2 regions of the Leisingera methylohalidivorans DSM 14336 genome follow, and region 2 is predicted to be linked to the other one. Evidence: riboswitches for the same ligand, from Rfam matches in the RefSeq annotation. Region 2 holds a riboswitch; the other holds the start of a gene.
What was found. Region 2 has a riboswitch for thiamine pyrophosphate ahead of thiB (thiamine ABC transporter substrate binding subunit). Riboswitches for the same ligand answer to the same signal wherever they lie in the genome.
Positions count from the first base shown of each region.

Region 1: another riboswitch for thiamine pyrophosphate. It lies ahead of thiC (phosphomethylpyrimidine synthase ThiC); the one in region 2 lies ahead of thiB (thiamine ABC transporter substrate binding subunit).

Region 1 is NC_023135.1:2,458,820-2,462,227, forward strand. Features, by position in the region: gene bioB (biotin synthase BioB) at 1-940, opposite strand, end outside; TPP riboswitch at 1,155-1,283, shown strand; gene thiC (phosphomethylpyrimidine synthase ThiC) at 1,416-3,242, shown strand; gene METH_RS12215 (FAD-dependent oxidoreductase) at 3,239-3,408, shown strand, end outside.
Region 2 is NC_023135.1:4,049,766-4,053,173, forward strand. Features, by position in the region: gene aroC (chorismate synthase) at 1-1,049, opposite strand, end outside; TPP riboswitch at 1,357-1,448, shown strand; gene thiB (thiamine ABC transporter substrate binding subunit) at 1,481-2,458, shown strand; gene METH_RS19680 (thiamine/thiamine pyrophosphate ABC transporter permease ThiP) at 2,434-3,408, shown strand, end outside.

The DNA.
Region 1 (3,408 bases), 1.6 Mb from region 2:
TGCCCAGACGGTCGAACAGCTGCTGGTCCTTGTCCTCTTCCGGGTTGTCGGCGGTCAGCAGCGTGTCGCCGACAAAGATCGAGTTGGCACCGGCAAAGAAGCACATCGCCTGCATCTCGTCCGACATGTCGGTGCGGCCTGCGGACAGGCGCACGTGGGATTTCGGCATCAGGATGCGGGCCAGCGCCACCGAGCGGACAAATTCGATCGGGTCCAGCTTTTCCACATCGGCCAGCGGCGTGTCGGCGATCGGGATCAGCATGTTGACCGGCACCGAGTCGGGATGCGCTTCCAGCGTTGCCAGCGCCAGCATCATGTCGATGCGGTCCAGCTGCTGCTCGCCCATGCCGACGATACCGCCGGAGCACACCTTGATACCCGCCTCGCGCACCCGGTTCAGGGTGTCGATCCGGTCCGCGAAGGTGCGGGTGGTGATGATTTCGGAGTAGTAGCGCTCGGAGGTGTCGATGTTGTGGTTGTAGTAATCCAGCCCGGCATCGCGCAGGCGGAACACCTGTTCCTCTTCCAGCATGCCCAGGGTCATGCAGGTTTCCATACCCAGATCCTTGACGCCCTGCACCATCGCCTCAAGTGCCGCCATATCGCGGTCCTTGGGCGAACGCCAGGCGGCGCCCATGCAATAGCGTGTCGCGCCGCCTTCTTTGGCTTTCCTGGCCTCGGCGATCACCCGCTGCACCTCGATCAGCTTGGAGGCCGACAGCTGGGCACCGTTGCGCGCCGACTGCGAGCAATAGGCGCAATCCTCGGCGCAGCCGCCGGTCTTGATGCTCAGCAGCTTGGATTTCTGCACCTGGTTGGGGTCGAAATACTGCCGGTGCACTGTGTGCGCCTGAAACAGCAAGTCCATAAAGGGCTTGTTGTAAATCGCTTCCGCTTCTTCGCGGGTCCAGTCGGTGCGGATGGGTGCAGCGTCCAGCATGCTGTCTCCTGTTCTCGTATACCTGTTGGCCATGCGCGGATGGCGTTGCTGGTTTTTATAGATAATTTCATGACCCGCGATCAAGCATCAAAGCTGCGCCGCAGCGATTTGCCCCGCAATTTAACCAACACACCACACAACGCCATGATTTTAATAAATAAAAATAATCTACAAAGATTCCGGTTGACGCGCCCCCTGCGCCTCCCCTACCCCTAAAGCCACGCAGGGGAGTCCCGCCAAGGGGACTGAGAGGCGTCATGGTGCGGGGCAACCCGAACCGGCGGCGCGACCCTTTGAACCTGACCCAGTTGATACTGGCGTAGGAAGCAAGGACGCGCCTTTTGCCCCCTGTCCCCGCGGGGACAGCCGTTTGAAACGGGCGCACTCCGGTAAAGCAGGCCCCGCGCCTGCCGGTTTCCCAAGCCACACCTCATCTGGTGTCTTTTCTGAGTTTTCGGCTTTGAGGAGCACCACAATGAACGTCCCCAATCCCAAGATCACCACGGGCGCCTTGCCCGCGTCGCGCAAGATCTACGTCAACGGCGAGGTCCACCAGGACATCCGCGTGCCGATGCGGGAAATCTCCACCCACCCCACCGCGGGCGAAGCGCCGCTGCCGGTCTATGACAGTTCCGGCCCCTATACCGACCCCGACGTGCTGACCGATATCCGCCAGGGCCTGCCGCAACTGCGCCGCCAGTGGATCGAAGCGCGCGGCGATGTCGAGACATACCAGGGCCGCGACGTGAAACCCGAGGATAACGGCTTTGTCGCGGGCGACCGGCTGACGCCTGAATTCCCGGTTAAACCTGCCCCCTTGCGCGGCAAGGAGGGCGCCGCACCGACCCAGCTCGCCTATGCCCGCGCCGGCATCATCACCGCCGAGATGGAATACGTCGCGATCCGCGAAAACCAGCTGCGCGAACTGTCGCCCTGCCACGGCACGCGCGACGGCAATGATTTCGGCGCCAATATCCCCGACTACGTGACGCCGGAATTCGTGCGGTCCGAGATTGCCGCCGGCCGCGCCATCATACCGGCCAACATCAACCATCCGGAAATCGAGCCGATGATCATCGGCCGCAACTTCCTGGTGAAGATCAACGCCAATATGGGCACCTCCGCCGTCACCTCCTCGATGGAGGAAGAGGTCGACAAACTGGTCTGGTCGATCCGCTGGGGCGCCGACACGGTGATGGACCTGTCGACGGGCCGCAACATCCACAACACCCGCGAGTGGATCGTGCGCAACAGCCCCGTGCCGATCGGCACCGTGCCGATCTATCAGGCGCTGGAAAAGGTGAATGGCATCGCCGAGGACCTGACCTGGGAAGTGTTCCGCGACACGCTGATCGAACAGGCGGAACAGGGCGTCGATTATTTCACCATCCATGCCGGCGTGCGGCTGCACATGGTGCCGATGACGGTGGAGCGGGTGACCGGGATCGTGTCGCGCGGCGGCTCGATCATGGCCAAGTGGTGCCTGCACCACCACAAGGAAAGCTTCCTGTACGAGCATTTCGAGGAAATCTGCGACATCTGCCGCCAGTATGACGTCTCCTTCTCGCTGGGCGACGGTCTGCGCCCCGGCTCCATCGCTGACGCCAACGACGAGGCACAGTTTGCCGAGTTGGAAACCCTCGGGGAACTCACCAAGATTGCCTGGGCCAAGGATTGCCAGGTGATGATCGAAGGGCCGGGCCATGTCGCCATGCACAAGATCAAGGAGAACATGGACAAGCAGCTGGAGTGCTGCCACGAGGCGCCCTTTTACACGCTTGGCCCGCTGACCACCGATATTGCGCCGGGCTATGACCACATCACCAGCGGCATCGGCGCCGCGATGATCGGCTGGTTCGGCTGCGCCATGCTGTGTTACGTGACGCCGAAGGAACACCTCGGCCTGCCCGACCGCGATGACGTGAAGACCGGTGTCATCACCTACAAGATCGCCGCCCATGCCGCCGATCTGGCCAAGGGGCTGCCGGGTGCCCAGCGCCGCGACGATGCGCTGTCCCGCGCCCGGTTCGAGTTCCGCTGGGAGGATCAGTTCAACCTGTCGCTGGACCCGGATACAGCGCGGGAGTTCCACGACCAGACCCTGCCCAAGGAAGCCCACAAGGTGGCGCATTTCTGCTCCATGTGCGGGCCCAAGTTCTGCTCGATGCGGATCAGCCACGACATCCGCGCCGAAGCGCAGAAGGAAGGCATGGAGGCGATGGCCGCCAAGTTCCGCGAGGGCGGCGAGCTCTATGTGCCGGCCGCCGAGGCCGCAGCGGCCAAGACGGAACCGGCGGAATGATCACCATCGCAGGCGCGGGCCTTGCCGGCCTCGCCTGCGCCTATGAGCTGGCGCAGCGCGGGGCGCGGGTCACGGTCTATGAACGGGGCGAAACCCCCGGGGCCGGCAGCGTCGCGCGCTTTGCCGGCGGCATGCTGGCGCCCTGGTGCGAACGCGAAAGCGCCGA
Region 2 (3,408 bases):
TGGTCCAGAATCACGCAAGCCATCATCGCTTCGGCCACCGGCACCGCGCGGATGCCGACGCAGGGGTCGTGACGGCCCTTGGTGATGACTTCCACGGCCGAGCCGTCCTTACGGATCGACTGGCGCGGGGTGAGAATCGACGATGTCGGCTTCACCGCAAAGCGCACAACCACGTCCTGCCCGGTAGAAATCCCGCCCAGAATGCCGCCGGCGTGGTTGGAGGAATACTCAGGACCGTTTTTTCCCATGAAGATCTCATCGGCGTTTTCCGAACCCTTGAGCCGGGCCGCATTCATGCCCTCGCCGATCTCCACGCCCTTCACAGCGTTGATTGACATCATTGCGGCCGCCAGGTCGGTGTCAAGCTTGCCATAAACCGGCGCGCCGATCCCTGCAGGGATACCCCGGGCGACAACCTCAACCACAGCGCCAACCGAGTCATGCGCCTTGCGAAGGGACTGCAGATAGTCCTCCCACTCCTGCACCGCACCAGCGTCGGGGATCCAGAAATCATTCTGTTCGATCGCGTCCCAGTCGAACCGGCTGCGATCGATTTCCAGCTCACCCATTCGGGTCATATAGCCCTTGATCTCCAGCCCCGGCGCTAGCGCCTTGATTGCTTCACGTGCAACACCGCCGGCCGCAACCCGCGCCGCGGTTTCGCGTGCCGAAGACCGCCCGCCGCCGCGGTAGTCGCGGTTGCCGTATTTCTGGAAATAGGTGATGTCGGCATGGCCCGGACGGAAGGTCTGGGAAATTTCACCGTAATCCTTGGACCGCTGGTCGGTGTTTTCGATCATCAGCTGGATCGGCGTGCCGGTGGACATGCCGTCGAACACGCCGGACAGGATCTTCACCGCATCCGGTTCATTCCGCTGGGTGGTGTTCTTGTTCTGGCCGGGACGGCGTTTGTCGAGCCACTGCTGCAGCATTTCCGGTTCCAGCGGCACATTCGGCGGACAGCCGTCCACGGTGGCGCCAAGCGCAGGCCCGTGGCTTTCGCCCCAGGTGGTGACACGGAAGAGGTGTCCAAAGCTGTTCATCGACATGAAGCGCGGTCTCCTTTGCGGGACGTGCTTACCCGTCCCGGCGCAACGCCTCAAGGGGCATCCGTTGCCGCAGCGGCGCTGTCTGTCAGCAGACGCCCGCGAACATCCCTTGCAAACAAGGCCGCGCACAGGCTCAAGGGTTAACAGGGCAGAAAGGACAGCGAGTCACACCAAATGTTTCGCGCGCGAAACATTTGGTCAGTATTGATGACCTATTATTGGGGTGCCGCAGGGCAGTCCGGACGCCCTGAACACCAAGGTCAGACGGGCCTTCTGCTTGTCTTTCCTTGCACTAAACTCTAAGGTCCGCGCGACCTCGGGGTGCGCGGCAGCGCTGAGATGACACCCGTTGAACCTGAACCGGATCACACCGGCGGAGGGAAGGTACTGGACAGCCTCCACCCTTGCCCAAAGCCGCAAAGGAGGATGGCATGAAACATCTTGCATTTGCAGCGGGACTGCTTGGCGCCTCGGCAGCTTTTGCCGAAACGCCCGAACTCACCGTTTATACATACGACAGCTTTGTCTCCGACTGGGGCCCCGGCCCGGCAGTCGAAAAAGCGTTCGAAGCGGTCTGCGGCTGCGATTTGAAGCTGGTCGGTGCGGGCGACGGCGCCGCGCTCTTGGCGCGGGTGAAGCTGGAAGGTGAACGGTCCGACGCCGATGTGGTGCTGGGGCTCGACACCAACCTGACCGCCGCAGCCAAGCAAACCGGCCTGTTTGCCGAGCATGCGGTCAGTGCCGAATATGCGCTGCCGGTCGAATGGAACGACGCGACATTCGTGCCGTATGACTGGGGCTATTTCGCCTTTGTCCATAACGCTGATGCAGCGGCGCCCGCGGACTTCAGGGCACTGGCCGCCAGCGACAAAAAAATCGTCATCCAGGACCCGCGCTCATCAACCCCCGGTCTGGGTTTGCTCATGTGGGTCAAGGCCGCTTATGGCGACGAGGCGCCGGAAATCTGGACGGGCCTGTCAGACAACATCGTGACCGTGACCAAGGGCTGGTCCGAGGCATACGGTATGTTTCTCGAAGGCGAGGCCGACATGGTGCTCTCCTACACCACCTCGCCCGCCTATCACCTGATCGCCGAGGAAGACGGTTCCAAATCAGCAGCCGCTTTCGACGAAGGCCATTACATGCAGGTCGAAGTTGCGGGCAAGCTGGCAAACACCGATCAGCCTGAGCTGGCCGATCAGTTCCTGGCCTTCATGGTGTCCGACGCCTTTCAGTCGATCATTCCGACTACCAACTGGATGTATCCTGCCGTGACACCGGCAGCGGGTCTGCCGGAGGGTTTTGAGACGCTGATCGCGCCGGAGAAATCGCTGCTGCTGAGCGAGACTGAAGCGGCAGAATTGCGGGATGCGGCGCTGGGCGAATGGCTGGACACGCTCAGCCAGTAAGCGCCTTTCCTGGAATCAGCGCGGCACTGCTTGTCGTCGCGCTGATCTTGGGAACCTTGGGTGCTGTGGCACTCAGGGCCGAGGCCGGAACCGGATTGGGTGCCAGCGACTGGGCGGCGTTGCGGTTCACGCTCGCTCAGGCCAGCCTGTCGGCGCTGCTGAGCGTCGGTCTGGCGGTTCCCGTGGCCCGCGCACTGGCGCGGCGGCGGTTTCCGGGGCGGGCTCTGCTGATTGCCCTGCTCGGCGCCCCCTTCATCCTGCCAGTGATCGTCGCCATTCTGGGCCTGCTGGCGGTGTTTGGCCGGGCTGGCTGGCTGAGCAGCTTTTTCGGCCTGCTCGGGCTGGAGCCGGTGCAAATTTACGGCCTGCACGGGGTGGTCCTGGCGCATGTCTTCTTCAATCTGCCGCTGGCCACTCGGCTGATCCTGCAGGGCTGGCAGGAAATACCGGCTGAACGCTTCCGGTTGGCAGCGCAATTGAAGGCCGGGCCGTTGGCGATGTGGCGGTTGCTGGAAGGACCCATGCTGAGGCGGGTGGCGCCGGGTGCTTTGGCTGTCGTTTTTGCCATCTGCCTTTCCAGCTTTGCGGTTGCGCTGACCCTTGGCGGCGGCCCCAGGGCGACCACGATCGAGCTCGCGATCTACCAGGCATTCCGATTTGATTTCGATCTGGGCCGCGCCGCGCTTTTGTCGGGGGTGCAGTTGCTGCTGACCGGCGCTGCGGCACTGGCGGCGCTGCGGGTGTCGGCAGGCGAAGGTTTCGGCGCCGGCCTTGACCGCGCGGTGCGGCGCTGGGACGGGCAGGGGGCTGCGGCGCGCTGTCTTGACGCCGCCTGGATCGCTCTTTCAGCCGGTTTCCTGTTGCTGCCGCTGGCAGCGATTGTGCTGTCTGGACTGCCCGGCCTTGCTGATTTGAACAGCACGGTATGGCGGGCCGCGGGAAATTCCATC